3 regions of the Streptomyces sp. NPDC000983 genome follow, and region 3 is predicted to be linked to each of the others. Evidence: riboswitches for the same ligand, from Rfam matches in the RefSeq annotation. Region 3 holds a riboswitch; each other region holds the start of a gene.
The links. A riboswitch is a leader RNA that binds a small molecule or an ion and turns the genes downstream of it on or off. The one in region 3 is predicted to bind cyclic di-AMP.
Positions count from the first base shown of each region.

Region 1: linked by a shared signal. The riboswitch ahead of ABT296_RS02010 (M23 family metallopeptidase) and the one ahead of ABT296_RS20190 (C40 family peptidase) in region 3 are both predicted to bind cyclic di-AMP.
Region 2: linked by a shared signal. The riboswitch ahead of ABT296_RS17415 (transglycosylase family protein) and the one ahead of ABT296_RS20190 (C40 family peptidase) in region 3 are both predicted to bind cyclic di-AMP.

Region 1 covers NZ_JBEPBM010000002.1:14,652-20,977, reverse strand. The annotation lists gene ABT296_RS02030 (MarR family winged helix-turn-helix transcriptional regulator) at 1-211, opposite strand, end outside; gene ABT296_RS02025 (dihydrofolate reductase family protein) at 272-1,420, shown strand; tRNA gene ABT296_RS02020 (tRNA-Met) at 1,477-1,550, shown strand; gene ABT296_RS02015 (hypothetical protein) at 1,611-1,961, shown strand; cyclic di-AMP (ydaO/yuaA leader) riboswitch at 2,168-2,325, shown strand; gene ABT296_RS02010 (M23 family metallopeptidase) at 2,337-3,359, shown strand; gene ABT296_RS02005 (PrsW family intramembrane metalloprotease) at 3,439-4,815, opposite strand; gene trmB (tRNA (guanosine(46)-N7)-methyltransferase TrmB) at 4,870-5,769, opposite strand; gene lhgD (L-2-hydroxyglutarate dehydrogenase) at 5,907-6,326, opposite strand, start outside.
Region 2 covers NZ_JBEPBM010000013.1:129,813-136,138, forward strand. The annotation lists gene ABT296_RS17395 (SurA N-terminal domain-containing protein) at 1-326, shown strand, start outside; gene ABT296_RS17400 (nucleoside triphosphate pyrophosphohydrolase) at 437-1,423, shown strand; gene ABT296_RS17405 (cytochrome P450 family protein) at 1,612-2,961, shown strand; gene ABT296_RS17410 (transglycosylase family protein) at 3,112-4,176, shown strand; cyclic di-AMP (ydaO/yuaA leader) riboswitch at 4,353-4,533, shown strand; gene ABT296_RS17415 (transglycosylase family protein) at 4,538-5,269, shown strand; gene eno (phosphopyruvate hydratase) at 5,567-6,326, shown strand, end outside.
Region 3 covers NZ_JBEPBM010000016.1:114,550-120,875, forward strand. The annotation lists gene ABT296_RS20160 (8-amino-7-oxononanoate synthase) at 1-804, shown strand, start outside; gene ABT296_RS20165 (DUF397 domain-containing protein) at 905-1,132, opposite strand; gene ABT296_RS20170 (helix-turn-helix domain-containing protein) at 1,142-2,008, opposite strand; gene ABT296_RS20175 (ATP-binding protein) at 2,221-2,679, shown strand; gene ABT296_RS20180 (LysR family transcriptional regulator) at 2,651-3,574, opposite strand; gene ABT296_RS20185 (LysE family translocator) at 3,680-4,318, shown strand; gene ABT296_RS20190 (C40 family peptidase) at 4,374-4,847, opposite strand; cyclic di-AMP (ydaO/yuaA leader) riboswitch at 4,851-4,976, opposite strand; gene ABT296_RS20195 (urease subunit gamma) at 5,705-6,007, shown strand; gene ABT296_RS20200 (urease subunit beta) at 6,019-6,326, shown strand, end outside; gene ABT296_RS20205 (urease subunit alpha) at 6,323-6,326, shown strand, end outside.

The DNA.
Region 1 (6,326 bases), on a different contig from region 3:
TCCGGGTGATCTTCAGCCGTTCCGCGAGGTCGGTCATCCGCAGCCGCCGCTCCGGGGACTCGGAGAGGTTGGCGAGGATGGAGTAGTACATGTGCGGCATGCCGGCGTCATGCTGGAGCTGCCGGTCCAGGGCGTCCTCCAGCAGGAGGGTGGCACCCAGGTACGCGCGCCAGGCGCGCTGCTCCTCGGGAGTGAGCCAGCGGGTCGTCATGGACCCAGTGTAGGTTTGCTTAAAACTTGAACCAAGTCCGCCGGTCCCGATGGAGCACCGATGCCCCTGCCCTACGTCCTGCTGTCGGCCGCCGTCTCCCTCGACGGCTACCTGGACGACACCGGCCCCGAGCGGCTGCTGCTCTCCAGCCCCGCCGACTTCGACCGGGTCGACGAGGTACGGGCCTCGGTCGACGCGATCCTCATCGGCGCCGGCACCCTCCGCGCCGACAACCCGCGCCTGCTGGTGAACTCCCCCGAGCGGCGCGCGGCCCGCACCGCGGCGGGTCGGCCCGAGTACCCCCTGAAGGTCATGGTCAGCGGCAGCGGTGACGTGGACCCGGCCGCCAGGTTCTGGCACACCGGGGGCGCCAAGGCCCTCTACACCACGGACAAGGGCGCCGAGCGGGCCCGCGCCCTCGGGCTCGCCGCCGACGTGGTCCCCCTCGGCCCCGGCCTCGACTGGCTCCCGCTCCTGGCGGACCTCTACGAGCGGGGCGTACGGCGGCTGATGGTCGAGGGCGGCGGCCGCGTCCACACCCAGCTCCTCCAGGAGGGCCTGGCCGACGAACTCCAGCTGGTCCTCGCCCCCCTCTTCGTCGGCGACCCGGACGCGCCCCGCCTCTTCGGCCCCGGCGCCTACCAGCCCGGACGGCTGCGCCTGGTGGAGTCCCGCCGTATCGAGGACGTGGTCCTCATGCGCTACGAGCCCACCGCCCCCGGCGCCGGCGCGCACGCCACCACCGCCGACCACCACTGGCTGCGGCTCGCCTGCGAACTGGCCGAACTGTGCCCGCCGTCCCGGACGGCGTTCAGCGTCGGGGCGGTCGTGGTCGCCGCCGACGGCACCGAACTCGCCCGCGGCCACTCCCGGGAGGGCGACGACCCGGTCGTCCACGCGGAGGAGGCGGCCCTCGCCAAGATCGACCCCGCCGACCCCCGGCTGCCCTCCGCGACCGTCTACAGCAGCCTGGAACCCTGCGCCCGCCGGGCCTCCCGCCCCGCGCCCTGCTCCCGGCTGATCCTGGAGGCGGGCGTGCGCCGGGTGGTGACCGCCTGGCGGGAACCGGACACCTTCGTGGCGGGCGCCGACGGCAGCGGACTGCTCGCGGCGGCCGGGGCGCGGGTGCTGGTCCTGCCCGAGTACGCGGACCGCGCCCAGGCCCCCAACCGCCACCTGACCGACCCGGCGACGGGCGCACACCCGTGACGTGAACAAACGCGTGTGCTTCGGGCCCCGCGGATGACGTACACTGGTTTCACCGACGCGGGGTGGAGCAGCTCGGTAGCTCGCTGGGCTCATAACCCAGAGGTCGCAGGTTCAAATCCTGTCCCCGCTACTGAAGGCCGAGGGCCGGAACCCGAAAGGGTTCCGGCCCTCGGTGCGTTCCCCCGCGCCGATGGCTCACCCCCGCCAGGTCACCGCCACCCCCTTCTTCGCCGCCGCGCCCCCGGCCGTCATGCTCAACTCCGTCGTCCGCCGCGGCGACCTGCGCCTCGCCGGACAGCGGCGGATCGCCGAGGTGGACCGCCGCGCCGTGCTGCCCCGGCCGCCGGAACGGATCGGCGGCCTCGACATCGCCTTCCACGACCCCGAGCGGCAGTTGACCGGATGGTCCTTCGCCGATTCCGGCGCTGTCGTGCGGACCCTGGCCGAGGAGGCGCGCCGGCGCTGCGGGGGCGGAATGACGGACGACACGGCCCTGCTGGCCGTCCGTAGACCCGGCATGTCACCGGGGGTGATCGGATGACAGCCCTCCGCATAACAACTGACATACCGTCAGGAAAACTCGCGAGTAGAAGGTGTGGCCAACTCGCCCGATTTGAAACCTCCATGACCGTAAAGTCCCGGCCGAAAAGCTTAATGATCAAGAGGAACAGCTTGGAATCCGAGCCTCACGTCTATTAACGTTCGATAACGCAGCGCGGTCGTCCCAGCCGTCACAAGAGTCGGCTCCGTGCGCACGCGCCGAATCCCGCAAGGGAACCGGGGAACCACCAACTTGGGGTGAATCGCTCGTATCCCGCCGAACATCGACGGCGGATATACGCGCGTAGGAGACCTTCCTGCTCCGAACCCGTCAGCTAACCCGGTAGGCGAGAAGGAAGGAAAGGAGCACGCCCACGTGGCGTCAAACCCGCCTGCCCCGTTCGTGCCGAGCCAGCGTGGCGACGAGACCTTCGTATACGGCAGCTACCGCACCGACGAGGGCCCGTGGGAGGAGTGGAACCCCACCGCCGAGACCGTTCGCCCGGTACGCGGCAAGCACCGCGTGGCCAAGCAGCGCGGCGGCGGGCTCGCCCGCAGCTCCACCGTCCTCGGTGTCGGAGTCATCGCGGCCGTCGGCGCGGGCGGCATGGCCAGCGCCCAGTCCGGCAAGCCCCCGGTCGCCATCACCATCCCCGACCTGCCGCTGATCTCCGACGACTCCGCGGGCGACGAGGCCCCCGAGACGGCCGCCTCCCCGCTCAGCACCGTCGGCATGACCGCCGTGGACACCGAGCAGGGCGCCGCCGACGCGGGCGAGGCCCTGCGCGCCCGGATCATGGCCCAGGCCGAGCAGCAGCAGGACCAGGTCGACACCAAGGCCGCCGAGGCCGCCGCCGCTGCCGCCGAGAAGGCCGCCACGGCAGCCGCCGAGAAGGCGGAGAAGGAAGCCGAGGCCAAGGCCGCCGCCGCCAAGGAGAAGGCCGAGGAAGAGGCCCGCCAGAAGGCCGAGGAGGAGCGACTGGCCCAGCTGGCCAAGGAGTACACCCTCCCGACCTCCTCCTTCACCCTCACCTCGACCTACGGCCAGGCCGGCTCCATGTGGTCCTCCGGCTACCACACCGGCCTCGACTTCGCCGCTCCCACGGGCACGCTGCTCAAGGCGGTCCACACCGGCACCATCACCTCCGCCGGCTGGGACGGCTCCTACGGCTACAAGACCGTGCTCACCCTGGAGGACGGCACCGAGATCTGGTACGCCCACCAGTCCTCGATCAGCGTCAGCGTGGGCCAGCAGGTCAACACCGGCGACGTGATCGGCCGGGTCGGCGCGACCGGCAACGTCACCGGCGCCCACCTCCACATGGAGGTCCACCCCGAGGGCTCCTCCTCCGGCATCGACCCGCTCGCGTGGCTGCGCAGCAAGGGCCTCAACATCTGATCCAGCCCCGGTGACCCCGGCGGTCCTGATGACGACCCCCCGACATCAGGGCTGCCGGTTCCTGCTGCCCTGATCCCGGTTACGTCCGGTACGGGTTGTACGCGGGGTACGGCCCCGCGGGATGCGCCGGGTACCCCGGCCAGGGCTGCTGCCCCGGCGGCGACACCGGCTGGGACGGATACCCGTACATCCCGTACACCGCCCACGGCGCCGCCACGACCGGCACCCGCGGAGCCGTGGCGCGGGCCGCGTGGTCGAGGGCCGGCCGGGCCACCTCACGGCGCAGCCACAGCTCCCGCAGCAGCTCCGCCTCCCGTACGACGAAGTCGGCCCCCGCGCGGCCCCGCCGCCCCCGGTGCCGCAGGAACGCCAGCGAGGTCGCGTACGCCTCGTACCGCGCCACCTCCCGCGCCGCCCGCCGGCCGCCGCCCCGCCGGGCGTGCGCGCGGGCCAGCCTGCGGGCCCGCATCGAGCCCAGCGCGAACGGCTCGCCCGGCGCGAGCCAGCCGGCCACGGCGTAGGCGGGCAGCTCCTCGCGCACGGTGCGCAGTTCGCGCTGGCGGGTCCAGATCACCAGCCAGGTCAGCAGCCCGAACGCGGGCACCATGATCGCCGCGTACACCGCGAAGAAGCCGTACGGGCCGAACACCGTCGAGCCGTTCCACATCGCGTGCAGGCCCATCGCGAGCAGCAGCCCGCACGGCGGCAGCAGGATCCGCCGCCAGCGCTGCCGGGGGGCGGACAGCGCGGCGACGCCGAAGCCGATGCCGGTGAGCACGGTGAACAGGGGGTGCGCGAAGGGGGACATGACGATGCGCACGAAGAAGGTGGCGGCCGTGACGGAGGCGATGCCGCTGTCGCCGGTGAGCTGGTCGGTGCCGAAGGCGGTGCCGAGGTAGAGGATGTTCTCGGTGAACGCGAAGCCGGTCGCGGTGACCCCGGCTATCACCACCCCGTCGACCAGTCCGGTGAAGTCGCGCCGCCGGAACAGGAAGACGAGCAGGACGGCCGCGGCCTTCGCCGACTCCTCCACGACCGGCGCTATGACCGTCGCCCCGAGGGTGTCCGCGCTGGACGGGTCCGCGGTGGCCGTCGCTATCCACCGCGTGGCGAAGCTGTTGGCGATGATCGCTATCAGCGCCGCGGCACAGGCGCCCCAGGCGAAGGAGAACACCAGATTCCGCCAGGGGCCCGGCTCGACCCGGTCCAGCCAGCGGAAGGCGGCTATCAGCAGCGGCACGGGCAGCACGGCGAGCCCCAGCCCGACCAGGAAACCCTGGGTGCCGGTCTGTTCGCGCACCAGGGCGAGGATGACCAGCCCGGAGAGGGCGAGCAGGGTGCTCAGCGCGCCGTACCGCACCCAGGCGCGCTGCCACCAGTGCGCGGGCCGCGGCGAGCCGCCGGCGGGACCCACGGGTCCGGTGGGGTGCGTCGGGTACGGAGGACGGGTGGCCACGGCATCGACCCTAACGAGGCAGGGGCGCCGCCCGCACGGGGGGCGGGGGCGGGCTCAGGCGCCGGCGGGGGTTTCGTCTCGGTGCGCTGCGGGCTCGACGTGCTGCTGTACGCGCTGCTCGACGTGCTGCTCCACACGCTGCTGTACGCGGCTGAAGAGGAGGTCGTTCACGACATGTCCCTTGTCCAGTCCCTGGCCCTCGAAACGGGTCAGCGGCCGGAACTGCGGACGCGGCGCGAAACCGCCGTCGGCCTGCGTGTTCTCGAAGTCCGGATGCGCGCTCAGCACGTCGAGCATCTGCTCGGCGTACGGCTCCCAGTCGGTGGCGCAGTGCAGCAGCGCGCCGGGCCCGAGCCGGGTCGCGGCGAGGCTGAGGAACTCCGGCTGGATCAGCCGCCGCTTGTGGTGGCGCTTCTTGGGCCAGGGGTCCGGGAAGTAGACGCGGAGCCCGGCGAGGGAGTCCGGGGCGAGCATCTCGCGCAGCAGGATGATGGCGTCGCCGTTGCCGACCCGGATGTTGGACAGACCGTGGTGGTCGGCGAGGTTGAGCAGGTTGCCCTGGCCGGGGGTGTGCACGTCCACGGCGAGCACGTTGGTGCCGGGGTCGGCCGCGGCCATCTGCGCGGTGGCCTCCCCCATCCCGAAGCCGATCTCCAGGACGACCGGGCCGTCGTTGCCGAACAGCTCGGCCAGGTCGATCACCCGCTGCCCGTCGATGTCCAGCCCCCACTGGGGCCACAGCCGCTGCAGCGCGTCCGCCTGGCCCGCGGTCACCCGGCTCCGGCGGGGCTGGAAGCTCCTGATCCGGCGGTCGAAGTGGGAGCCGGCCGGATCGGCCTTGGGCCCGTCGGGGAACCGCGGCTCGCCCTTGGCCCGGGTGTGCCGGACGGACACACCGGGCTCGTGGCCGGGGGCGGACTGGGGGGCTCGGGGGGTGTGCAGGGATTCAGACACAGTGCGGTCGATTTTACGGGAGGCGGAGGTCACGGCGGCCCGGGCGACGGAGGTCACCGCGGCCGGGGCGACGGAGGTCACCGCGGCCGGGGCGCCCACCGCCCGCCTCCGGTCACGTCACGCACGCCGGTCTCCCGTCACCCCTCGGCCAGCACCGCCAGTGCCCTGCGGGCCACCTCCCTGCCGATCGGCAGGGACGCCGTGGCGGCGGGCGAGGGCGCGTTCAGCACATGCACGGCGTGGGCGCCCTCCCGGATCAGGAAGTCGTCCACCAGCGTCCCGTCCCGCAGCACGGCCTGGGCCCTGACCCCGGATGCCGCGGGCACCAGATCCTCCTCGGTGACCGCCGGCAGCAGCCGCCGCACGGCCGCGGTGAACGCCCCCTTCGACAGCGACCGGCGCAGCTCCCCCGCGCCGTACCGCCAGTGCCGCCGGGCCATCGCCCAGGCCCCCGGCCAGCCCAGCGTCAGCGCCAGGTCCTGCGGCCGTACGACCCCCCAGCCGTACCCCTCGCGGGCCAGCGCCGGCACCGCGTTGGGGCCCACATGGACGCCGCC
Region 2 (6,326 bases), on a different contig from region 3:
TCCAGTCCATGCGCGGCGGACTGGAGCAGCAGGCCGGCGGCGCCAAGGCACTGGAGACGGTCTGGCTCCAGGAGTACGGCGTCCCCCCGCAGCGCCTGGAGGACAACCTCCGCCTCCAGCTGGAGGCCCAGAAGCTCGCCGCGAAGCTCGGCACGGACACCTCCCGGCCGGAGTTCTGGCAGGCGCTGTCCAACGCCTCCAAGAAGCTCGACGTCGACCTCAACCCGCGCTACGGCACCTGGGACGTCCAGAAGAGCAGCCGGGTGGACGCCGAGACACCGTGGGTGCGCGAGGTGACGGCGGCGGGGCAGCCGAAGACGGCGTAGCGGCTGTCCCGGACGGCCCGGCCGCCGTGTGCGGTCCTACGATCACACCCCGCACCCCGGCCTGTGGACAACTCGACGGGTCCGTCCGCGCCGTGCGTTAGCTTCGAGACGTGAACACCACCAGCCCCGAAGCCGCCCCGTCCGCCACCGGCCGGATCGTCCTGCTCACCACCAGCCACCGGGTGGCCCCCGGCCTGCTGTCCTGGCCCGCCTGGCAGGCCCTGCGCACCGCCGACAGCGTGCTGTGCGCGGACGGCACACACCCCCAGCTGCCGTATCTGCGCGAGGCGGGCATACGGGTGGCGGAGGCGGCCCCGACCGCCCAGGAGCTGGTCGACACCTGCGCCGGCGGCCGCACCGTCGTGGTCGTGGCGACCGGGGAGGGCGAACCGGCGCTCACCGACGGCCTCGCCCGCCTGGCCGGCTCGGGCCGCGTCGAGATGCCCGAGCTGGAGCTGCTCCCCGCCTCCTACGACCTGCCGGGCGCCCGGCTGCTCGACCTCGTCCAGGTCATGGACCGCATCCGCGTCGAGTGCCCGTGGTCCTCCCAGCAGACCCACAAGGGCCTGGCCAAGTACGGCATCGAGGAGGCCTACGAACTCGTCGAGGCGATCGAGGAGGGCGACCGGGACGAACTGCGCGAGGAGTTGGGGGACGTGCTCCTCCAGGTCGTCTTCCACGCCCGCATCGCCGAGGAGGACCCCGACGAGCCCTTCTCCGTCGACGACGTCGCGGGCACCATCGTCGCCAAGCTGATCCACCGCCACCCGCATGTCTTCGGGGAGGAGACGGCCACCACCCCCGAGGAGGTCAAGGAGCACTGGCTGCGCACCAAGGCGCAGGAGAAGCGCCGGGAGTCCGTCACCGACGGCGTCCCCCTCGGCCAGCCCGGGCTCGCCCTCGCGGCGAAGCTGGCGTCCCGCGTCAGAACCGCCGGCCTGGAGGTCCCCCTGCCGGTCACCGAGGGCATCGGCTACGACCTCCTCGCCCTGGCGGTCCGCGCCGAGGCGGAGGGCGTCGACCCGGAGGCGGCACTGCGCGCGGCGGGCCGCGCCTACCGGGACGCGGTGCGGGCTGCAGAGGGCCTGGGGGGTTAGCACGGTCGCCCCGGAGCCGGCCCGGAGCTGTCCTCCGCGCGAGCCAATGCACTCGCCCTCGACATGATGCTCGGCCGACACCCGGTCCTGACGGTGCACCCGGCTTCGACGGGTCACCCGGTCCTGACGGTGCACCCCGCCCCGACGGCGGACGCGAGCCCCGCCACCCCGCCCGATACCGTCAAGGAGTGACCGACCACCCCACCCCTGCACAGCCGCCCGCACAGCCGCACGCGCAGCCCTCCACCGGCGCCTCCGGGCCCGGGTCCGCCCCCGCTCCCGAGCTCTTCACCTGGGAGTTCGCCGCGGACCCGTACCCCGCCTACGCCTGGCTGCGCGAGCACGCGCCCGTGCACCGGACCACGCTGCCCAGCGGGGTGGAGGCATGGCTGGTCACCCGGTACGCCGACGCCAAGCAGGCCCTCGCCGACCAGCGGCTCAGCAAGAACCCCGAGCACCACGCCGAGCCGGCCCACGCCCGGGGCAGGACCGGTATCCCCGGTGAGCGCAAGGCGGAGCTGATGACGCATCTGCTCAACATCGACCCGCCGGACCACACCCGGCTGCGACGGCTCGTCAGCAAGGCGTTCACACCCCGCAGGGTCGCCGAGTTCGCCCCGCGGGTGCAGGAGCTGACCGACCGGCTCATCGACGGGTTCGCCGAGAGGGGCAGCGCCGACCTCATCCACGAGTTCGCCTTCCCGCTGCCCATCTACGCCATCTGCGACCTGCTCGGCGTCCCCCCGGAGGACCAGGACGACTTCCGGGACTGGGCCGGCATGATGATCCGCCACCAGGGCGGCCCCCGGGGCGGGGTGGCCCGGTCGGTGAAGAAGATGCGCGGCTACCTCGCCGAACTCATCCACCGCAAGCGCGCCGCCCTCCCCGCCGAGCCCGAGCCCGGCGAGGACCTGATCTCCGGTCTGATCCGCGCCTCCGACCACGGCGAGCACCTCACCGAGAACGAGGCCGCGGCGATGGCCTTCATCCTGCTCTTCGCTGGCTTCGAGACCACCGTCAACCTCATCGGCAACGGCACCTTCGCCCTGCTCACCCACCCCGAGCAGCGGGCCCGCCTCCAGCACTCCCTCGCCGCGGGGGAGAGCGGCCTGCTGGAGACCGGAGTGGAGGAACTCCTGCGCTACGACGGCCCCGTGGAGCTCGCCACCTGGCGCTTCGCCACCCGGCCCCTCACCATCGGCGGCCAGGACATCGCCGCCGGCGACCCGGTGCTCGTGGTCCTGGCCGCCGCGGACCGGGACCCGGCGCGGTTCACCGACCCCGACACCCTCGACCTCTCCCGCCGCGACAACCAGCACCTCGGTTACGGGCACGGCATCCACTACTGCCTGGGCGCCCCGCTGGCCCGGTTGGAGGGGCAGACCGCGCTGGCCACCCTCCTCACCCGGCTGCCCGACCTCCGGCTCGGCGCCGAACCCGCCGACCTGCGCTGGAGGGGCGGCCTCATCATGCGCGGACTGCGCACTCTGCCGGTCGAGTTCACACCCTGCGACCGACCCGTCGCGCTCCCGGTATAGGTGACGCACCGTCAACTCTGTGATCTTGACGTGATCTGTGCGGCATCGACTTGTGACAAGTGATCGTCTGCCTATACGTTCACTCGTCAGCGCGGCGCCCCGCTCCACGGGTACCGCGCCGGTCCCTGCTGTTCTGCGAAAGGTCCCCGCATGCTCTCCGGGAACGGTCGTCACCGTCGCCCCCGCCAGGCTCCGGCTCTCCTCGTCGCGGCCGGCGTGACCGGCTCCGCCATCGCCATCCCGCTGCTCGGCGCCACCGGCGCCAGTGCGGCCGAGGGCAGCACCTGGGACAAGGTCGCCGAATGCGAGAGCGGCGGCTCCTGGAGCGCGGACGACGGCAACGGCTACTACGGCGGCCTCCAGGTCACCCAGGAGAACTGGGAGGCGTACGGCGGCAAGGCGTACGCGGCCAGCCCGGACCAGGCCAGCCGCTCCCAGCAGATAGCCGTCGCCGAACGCATACTCGCCGACCAGGGCCTCGCCGCCTGGCCGACCTGCGGTCCGCTCTCCGGCCTCGACGCCGACTCCGGTTCGGTCGGCATCGACACGGGCCTCGAAGAGGACGGCGATTCGTCCGACTCGTCCGGATCTTCCAACTCGTCCGGTTCGGCCGGGCTGCTGGACACCATCGGCGGCGGCACCTCCACGGACGACGAGACCGAGGCCGGGGCGGACGCCAGTGCCTCCGCGTCACCCGGGGCCTCGGGTGAATCGAACGGTTCGAAGGGCTCAAAGGGCTCGAACGGCTCGACGGATTCGGCCGATTCGGTGAATGCCGATAAGTCGGGCAAGTCGAATAAGGCGAACAACTCGGACAAGGCTGCCGAATCGTCACAGACCTCGGAGGCCGAGGCGTCGGAGGGTTCGTCCGGTTCCTCCGGGAGCGCCTCCTCGGGTGTGACCGAGGGGCTGTTCACCGGAATCTCCGGGCTGGACAATTCGGACAACATCCTCTGGGTCGGCGGCAATTCCACCCTCATGGACACCGGTGCCGGCCGCCACCGCGGCCAGCCCGCGGACGAGGGCGGGGCGGAGCGGACGTACGTCGTCCGCGAGGGCGACACCCTCGGGAGCATCGCCGACTCCCTTGACCTCGACGGCGGATGGCGCGGGCTCTACGCCGACAACAGGTCCGCCATCGGCTCCGACCCCAGCCGTATCACTCCCGGTCAGACCCTTGAAGTAGGGGACGAATCGGTCGGAAACCAGGGCTAGTTCGCGTCACACTTCGCACCTGAATGTCCGCTTTGGTGAAAGTGTGGGATGAGTCTCAGAAGCCCTGATCGTCTTTGAAATTCCCCGGATCGCCTGCCTACGGTCGTGACCGCTCGCAGCAGCGGGCCCCGACCGCCGCACGCCGAATCCTGCCGGTGGCCGTACGGGAACAGTCGTCGCGTCATGCGCCGTAGGCAGGAGCGGGGGACCCAAGGTAAGCGCCGGGACCGGCGGTTGAGGAGACTCGACACCGGATCCGGCTTGGGGTGAAGCCGTGCGACCGACAGGCCGCGCGGCCGGGCAACTCAACCGGCCCGAACCCGACAGCTCACCTCGCAGGCGTCGGTGAGGGGATCGATCCATGCTGTTTTCCGGCAAGGGCAAGCACCGTCGTCCGTCCAAGGCCACTCGCGCCATCGCCATCGCCGGTGTGACCGGCGCGGCCGTCGCCGCCCCGCTCATGGTGGCCGGCAACGCCTCCGCCGCCACCGCCTCCGAGTGGGACGCCGTCGCCCAGTGCGAGTCCGGCGGCAACTGGTCCATCAACACGGGCAACGGTTACTACGGCGGCCTTCAGTTCTCCGCTTCCACCTGGGCCGCGTACGGCGGCACGCAGTACGCCTCCACCGCCGACCAGGCCAGCAAGGCGCAGCAGATCGAGATCGCCGAGAAGGTCCTCGCCGGTCAGGGCAAGGGTGCCTGGCCGAGCTGCGGCGTCGGCCTGTCGAGCGCCTCGTACAACGGCGGCTCGTCCACCGGCTCCACGGGCTCCACCGGCTCCACCGGCTCCACGGACAACGGCGGCTCCACCGGGACCTCCACGCGCTCCACCGAGCAGCAGTCCGCCTCGCGTTCGGCCGAGCGTCCGGCCGCCAAGACGACCCAGAAGGCCCAGAAGACGGTGACCACCCCGACCGGCAAGAAGGTCAAGAAGGGCGACGGCGAGTACAAGGTCGTCAAGGGCGACACCCTCAGCACCATCGCCGAGGAGCACGACGTCAAGGGCGGCTGGGCCAAGCTCTTCAAGCTGAACAAGGACATCGTCGCGGACGCCGACCTGATCTACCCCGGTCAGCAGCTCCACCTCAAGTGATCCCGTAGCCGAATCACAGGGTCCCCCCATCGGGGGCCTCCATACTGGAGGCCCCGTGGGGTCACCCCCCGTCCCCACGGGCCCCCGCCCCGGCGCGTTCCCCCGTACGCGCCGGGGCGGGGTTTTCTTGTCCCGTCGTTCACCCAGGCTTTGTTCCGACGGGAAACAATGGGTACCGTCTCTCCTTGTCCACGGGACGGTCGGTCGGCTGGCCTACGTCCCCGGGGCGGTTAGGCTCTAGTCGCAAGGCTCATGTGCCCCGCACTTCCAGCGTCACATCCCATGAAGGAGATGCTCGTGCCGTCCATCGACGTCGTCGTAGCCCGGGAAATCCTGGACTCCCGAGGCAACCCCACGGTCGAGGTCGAGGTCGGCCTCGACGACGGCAGCACGGGTCGTGCCGCCGTTCCGTCCGGTGCCTCCACCGGTGCCTTCGAGGCCATCGAGCTCCGTGACGGCGACCCCAACCGCTACCTCGGCAAGGGTGTCGAGAAAGCCGTCCTCGCCGTCATCGAGCAGATCGGCCCGGAGCTCGTCGGCTACGACGCCACCGAGCAGCGCCTGATCGACCAGGCGATGTTCGACCTGGACGCCACCGACAACAAGGGCTCGCTCGGCGCCAACGCCATCCTCGGCGTCTCCCTCGCCGTCGCCCACGCCGCCTCCGAGGCCAGCGACCTGCCGCTCTTCCGCTACCTGGGCGGCCCGAACGCGCACCTGCTGCCCGTTCCGATGATGAACATCCTGAACGGCGGCTCGCACGCCGACTCCAACGTGGACATCCAGGAGTTCATGATCGCCCCCATCGGCGCGGAGTCCTTCTCCGAGGCCCTGCGCTGGGGCGCCGAGGTCTACCACACCCTCAAGAAGGTGCTGAAGACCAAGGGCCTGTCCACCGGCCTCGGCGACGAGGGCGGCTTCGCCCCGAACCTGGAGTCCAACCGCGCCGCCCTGGACCTCATCATCGAGGCCATCAAGGAGGCCGGTTACACCCCCGGCGAGCAGATCGCCCTCGCCCTCGACGTGGCCGCGTCCGAGTTCTACAAGGACGGCGTCT
Region 3 (6,326 bases):
CTCGGACCGCACGGCGCGCTGATCGTGTCCGACGCCGGCAACCACGCCTCGCTCATCGACGGCTGCCGACTGGCCCGGGGCACCACCCAGGTGGTCGCGCACGCCGAACCGGACGCGGTGCGCAAGGCGCTCCAGACCCACGACGGGCCGGCCATCGCGGTCTCCGACACCGTCTTCTCGGTCGACGGCGACGCCGCCCCGCTGGCCGGGCTCGCCGCGGCCTGCCGGGAGCACGGGGCCGGAGTCGTGGTGGACGACGCGCACGGCCTGGGCGTGCTCGGTGACGGCGGCCGGGGTGCCGCGCACGCGGCGGGGCTGGCGGGCGCCGACGACGTGGTCGTCACGGTGACGCTCTCCAAGTCGCTGGGCAGCCAGGGCGGAGCCGTCCTGGGCCCGGCCCGGGTCATCGACCATCTGGTCAACGCGGCACGGACGTTCATCTTCGACACCGGTCTGGCGCCCGCCGCGACCGGTGCCGCGCTCGCGGCGCTCAGGCTGCTGGGCCGGGAGCCGGAGCGGGCGGCCCGGGCGCGCGCGGTCGCCGCCGAACTGCACGCCCGCCTGACGGCCGAGGGCCATCAGGCGGTACGTCCGGACGCAGCGGTCGTCTCGGTGCGCGCACCCTCCCCGGAGGAGGCGGTGCGCTGGGCGGCCGACTGCCGGGCGGCGGGCCTCGTCGTGGGCTGTTTCCGTCCTCCTTCCGTGCCCGACGGCATCTCACGGCTCAGGCTGACCGCCCGGGCCGATCTCACGGACGAGCAGATCGAACGCGCTGTACGGATCATCGGCGGGACACGACCATGAGTCGGCGTCACACGGCCCTGCCACCGCGGCTACGGAACTGATCGGAAGTGATCTGAGCTAGTCGGAACTGGTCAGTACTGATCGGCTGTTGCTGGAACCGCTAGGACCGGTAGGTGGCCGTGAAGTCCGCCCAGCTCTCGGGGGAGAAGAGCAGCGCGGGCCCGGCCGGGTCCTTGGAGTCGCGCACGGCGAGCAGTCCGGCCCCGGGGCCGGAGCGCGGCCGGGCCGTCTCCACGCAGTTGTTGGCGCCCGTGCTGTAGCTGCTGCGCAGCCAGCGCACGGATTGCAGATCGGTACTGGAAGGTACGTTCCGAGGCAGTGCAGACATGGTGCCTCCTTACGCGCCGTCAGCTATCCCGGCGATGTAATCCAACGATTCCTCGGGCGAAAGGGCGTGGATCTGAAGGGTGGTGAAGGCCTCCGTGTACGCCTGGAGGTCTTCTTTCCGTTCGAGGTAGAGGCTACTCGTCAACTGGTCGAGAACAACCACATCCAGATCAGAAGTGCGCGAAAATGAGAAGACAACGAAAGGGCCCGTGATGCCGATGTGCGCCCCGGCGGTGAACGGCAGCACCTGCAAACGCACTTGTGGCAGCCGCCCCGCCTCCACCAGCCGCCACAGCTGACGGGTCATCACCCCCGGTCCGCCGATCCTGCGGCGCAGCACGGCCTCGTCCAGCACGGCGCTCAACTCCAGCGGAGGCTCCCCGCGCAGCACGTCCTGCCGGGCGAGGCGCACCTCGACCAGCGCGTCGAGCCGTTCGTCGGCCTCGTCCAGGCCGCCCACCGCGACCCGGGTCACGGCCTGCGCGTACTCGCGGGTCTGCAACAGCCCGGGCACCACCGAGGTCTCCAGCGTGCGCATCGCGCTGGCCTGGGACTCCAGACTGATGAAGTCCCGGTAGGCGGGCGGCAGTACACCGCGGTAGGCGTGCCACCAGTGATGCCGGCCGACATCGTCGTCGGCCCCCGCCAGCACCAGCAGCAACTCCCGCAGTCGGGTGTCACCCACGGCGTAGGCGTCCAGCAGTAACCGCACATCGGCCGGTTTCACGCCGCTGGCGCCGGTTTCGATCCGGCTCACCTTCGACTGGTGCCAGCCGACCATCCGGGCCGCCTCACCGCTGGTGAGACCGGCGCCGCTGCGCAACGCGCGCAATTCGGCGCCGAGCTTGCGGCGGCGCACCGCGGGACCGTGCTGCATACGGTCCTCCTTACTCCAACCGGGCCGCCCAAATACGGTCTCGAGTAGCAGAGTTCACCGCTTCGAGCGATAGATATATGCATATCTTGGTGGATCGCCACCGTGACCGGCGCGGTAATGGCAGTCTGGCGAAGAAGCACCAGTCCGGGACCGTACTCGAACCATCCGCTCCGTGTCGGACTACGGTCCCGTGGGAAAGGGACGACGTCGCCATGGCAGACCATCTGGAAGCATCCGTCACTCTGCCGAGCGATCCCGCCTCGGTCTCCGCCGCCCGCGGCTACGTGCTCGGCACCCTCGCGGAATGGGGGCTGCCCTCCGACACGGACGCGGCCGACACCATCCGGCTCATCGTCTCCGAACTGGCCACCAACGCCGTGCAGCACACCCTGGGGCAGTCACCCACCTTCACGGTCGACATCGAGCTGCACCAGGACGAACAACTGCGCATCGGGGTCACCGACAGCCACCCCCGCTTCCCCAAACGCCTGCCGGCCGCCGTGCAGCAGGACAACGGCCGCGGACTGGTGATCATCCGCTGGCTGACCGCCGAGTGCGGCGGCCGGCTCAGAGTCAGGCCGACCCGGGAGGGCGGCAAGACGGTCTCCATCGAACTCCCCTGGACCGTACCGGCCCAACAGGTCACCACCGCGGTCCACCAGGAGCCTTAGCGAACGCGCCCCGCAGCAACGCCCCGAACGCGTCCACGGCGGGTGTCGTGCCGCCCGAGCGCCGGGCGACCGAGATCGTACGGCGCAGTCCTCCCCCCTCCAGCGCCCGCGTCCCCACCGGGGTGACGGCGGTCCGCGCCACCATCTCCGGCACCACCCCGACCCCCAGCCCCGCGCTGACCAGAGCGCACACCAGCGCGTACACCGGGGTCTCCACCAGCACCGACGGCGTGGCCCCCGCCCGGGCCAACACCTCCTCCACGCCCCGCCGGGCCGGATGGTCCGGCGCCATGCTGATCAACGGCTGCCCGGCCAGCTCGCTCAGCGGCAGCCGCGAGGTCTTTTCGGCCAGCACATGGCCCGGCGCGGTCACCAGGACCAGCTCCTCCACCAGCACCGGTTCCAGGACCACCGACGAGGGCACCGGCACCGGCTCCGCGGGCTCGTAGGTGTGCGTCAGCGCCAGATCGATCTCACCGGCGGCCACCGCGGCGACCCCGCCGGGCGGTTCATGGTTCGTGACGGTCAGCTCCACGTCCGGGTGGGCGCGGCGGAAGGCGCTGAGCACCGGCGGCAGCAGATGGACACCGGCGGTCTGGAAGGTGCCCAGCCGCAGTGTGCCCCCGGTCAGACCGGTGAGCCGGGCCAGCTCGTGCCGGGCCCGCTCCAGCTCGTCGAGCACCCGGCGGGCCCGCGCCACCAGCAGCTCGCCCGCCCCGGTGAGCCGGGCCCCGCGATGGTGCCGGACGAGCAGCGCCGTGCCCGCCTCCCGCTCCAGCTTGGCCAGCTGCTGGGAGAGCGCCGGCGGGGTGTAGCCGAGCCGCTCGGCGGCCCGGGTGATCGAACCGGACTCGGCGACCGCGACCAGCGCCGCCAGCCGCGTGGGGTCGTACATGCCGGGACACCTGCCTGGAAGGAGCGACAGCCCAAAGCAATGCTTAAGGCAGACCCAGGCTATTCGAAATACCTGCTGAAGCCCGTACGGCGGCAGGCTGGTCCCATGGACGCACAGCTGCTCGCCTTCACCGGGGTCGCCGCTGGCATGGTCGCCATGCCCGGGGCCGACTTCACCGTCGTCGTACGCAACGCCCTGGTCTCGCGCCGGGCCGGGATCGCCTGCGCGCTCGGCATCGCGGGCGGACTGCTCCTGCACACGGCGCTGGCGGTCGCCGGCGTCGCCGCCGTGCTGACCGCGGTTCCGGCCCTGTTCCGCACGCTCCAGGTGCTGGGCGGCGGCTATGTGCTGTACCTCGGCGCGCGCACCCTGCTCGGGCTGCGCCGACCCCGGAGCGCAGAGGCCGGGGAAGTGCCAGGGGAAGCGCCCGCGCAGGCGGCCGGTGCCGCGCGTCCGCTGCGGCAGGGGTTCGTCACCAACGCCCTCAACCCCAAGGCGCCGATCACGTTCCTCAGCCTGCTGCCCCAGTTCGTGCCCGCGGGTGCCCCGGTGCTGCCCCGCACGCTCCTGCTGGCGCTGATCGTGGTGGTGCTGGCCCTGCTGTGGTTCCCGGCCGTCGCCCTGCTCGTGGACCGCCTCGGCCGGTGGCTGCGCAGGCCGCGGGCCGCCCGGCTCGTCGAGGGCGTCACCGGCACCGCGCTGACGGTCCTCGGCGCCGTCCTGCTGCTGGAGGCGGCGTTCTGAGGCCCCGTCGGGGCGGCGGCGAGTCAGGGACGCCGCCGCCCCTCGGGGCGCCGGGTCAGCTCACCCGGCCGTACCAGACGCTCCTGGTCCAGATCTTCTGCAGCCTCACCACGTCACCGGTCTTCGGGGAGTGCCAGAGCTTGCCCTTCCCGGCGTAGATGCCGACGTGGTAGATGTTCGACCCCGAGTGGAAGAACACGAGGTCACCCGCCTTGCGGCTGCCCGCGGAGATGTGGCGGGTCTTGTTGTACTGCTGGGCCGCGGTGCGGGGCAGCTTCTTGCCCGCCTTCTTGAACGCGTACAGCGTGAGCCCGGAGCAGTCGAAGCGGTGCGGTCCGGTGGCGCCCCACTTGTACGGGGAGCCCTTCTTGGAGGCCGCGACCTGGAGTGCCTTCGTCGCCGGGGTGGCCGCCTCCGCTTCGGCGGAGAGGCCGGGGGCCACGATCGAGCCGCCCATGGCGGCGATGGTGAGGGCCGAGGCCGTACCGGCCCGGACCATCAGCGACGGGACACGATTGAGCGCAGTCATGCGCAACCCTTCGTCAGCCGCCTGTGAAGGATGACCTGTCGGATTCGGGCTGGCGAAGTTGCCCGGCCGCGATGCGGCTTCACCCCAAGGGCTGCTCGACGCGAACCTCCGCGCCGGCGACCCGTCGTGCTCGGGTCCTCCACTCCTGCCGATCCACTCCTGTCGACCGGTCATCCGGGCGGCGGCAGGACTCGGCGTCCGCCCGGACCGCCCCGCCGCGGTGGCGGGGGCTTGTCGTCAGTCAGGGATCTTGGCTCACCGATGTCCGAAAATCCCAATGGAACCGGGGATTTGTGGTGTTAGTCACCACTCACCCGTTCGGGTGGACGGTGCTCCGTTCGAATGATCGTCGAGGTGGCTGAGGATGCCCGGACCAGGGACGGAACGCTCCATGAGGTGGTGAGACCACGTACTTCGCGCAACTCTGACGGGTCGACAAAAGGAGCCGCCCCTACGCTGAAAGGGGGTACCCCGTTTGGTCCGTTTCGGCTTCGGCCCGGACGCCCCGGCGCCGCGCCCCGACGGCCGGACACCGCTCACCTGCGTCAACTGTCCGAGCGCGGGGGAAGCGTGGCGCGAGCCGCGCCGCGCCGACCGTACGACCCGCGCGGCGCGCGCGCCGGTGAGGGGTGACCGAACGTCAGTTCCCGCCCCGGGGCGCCCTGCTCGCCCGCCTCGCCGCGCCCGGCCCCTGCGAAGGCTCGCGGAGGGGCCGGAGGCGCCCCGTTCCGGTCACGGCACGGTTAACGTGCACGAAACCCGCTCCAACTAGCCTCCCTCCACGCCACCAGGCACTTTGCCCGTGGCCGCGGCCGCCGGGCCCCGCACGGTCCGGAGCGAGGACTGTGAGGTGAGACGTGCAACTGACCCCGCACGAGCAGGAGAGGCTGCTGATCCATGTGGCGGCCGACGTCGCCGAGAAGCGCCGGGCCCGCGGGGTGAGGCTCAATCACCCCGAGGCGGTCGCCCTCATCACCTCGCACATCCTCGAAGGCGCGCGCGACGGCCGCACGGTCGCCGAGCTCATGGCCTCCGGACGCAAGCTGCTCACCCGCGACGACGTCATGGAGGGCATCCCGGAGATGATCCACGACGTCCAGGTCGAGGCCACCTTCCCCGACGGCACCAAGCTCGTCACCGTCCACGACCCGATCGTCTGAGGGGGCTGTCGATGATTCCCGGAGAGGTCCTCTTCGCGGACGGGCCCATTGTGTACAACGAAGGCCGTGAGATCACCCGGCTGACCGTGCTCAACGCCGCCGACCGCCCCGTCCAGGTCGGCTCCCACTACCACTTCGCCGAGGCCAACCCCGGACTGGAGTTCGACCGCGCCGCCGCCCGCGGCCGGCGGCTCAACATCGCCGCCGGCACCGCCGTGCGCTTCGAGCCCGGAATCCCCGTCGACGTCGAACTCGTCCCGCTGGCCGGCGCCCGCGTCGTGCCCGGACTGCGCGGGGAGACCGGAGGTGCCCTCGATGC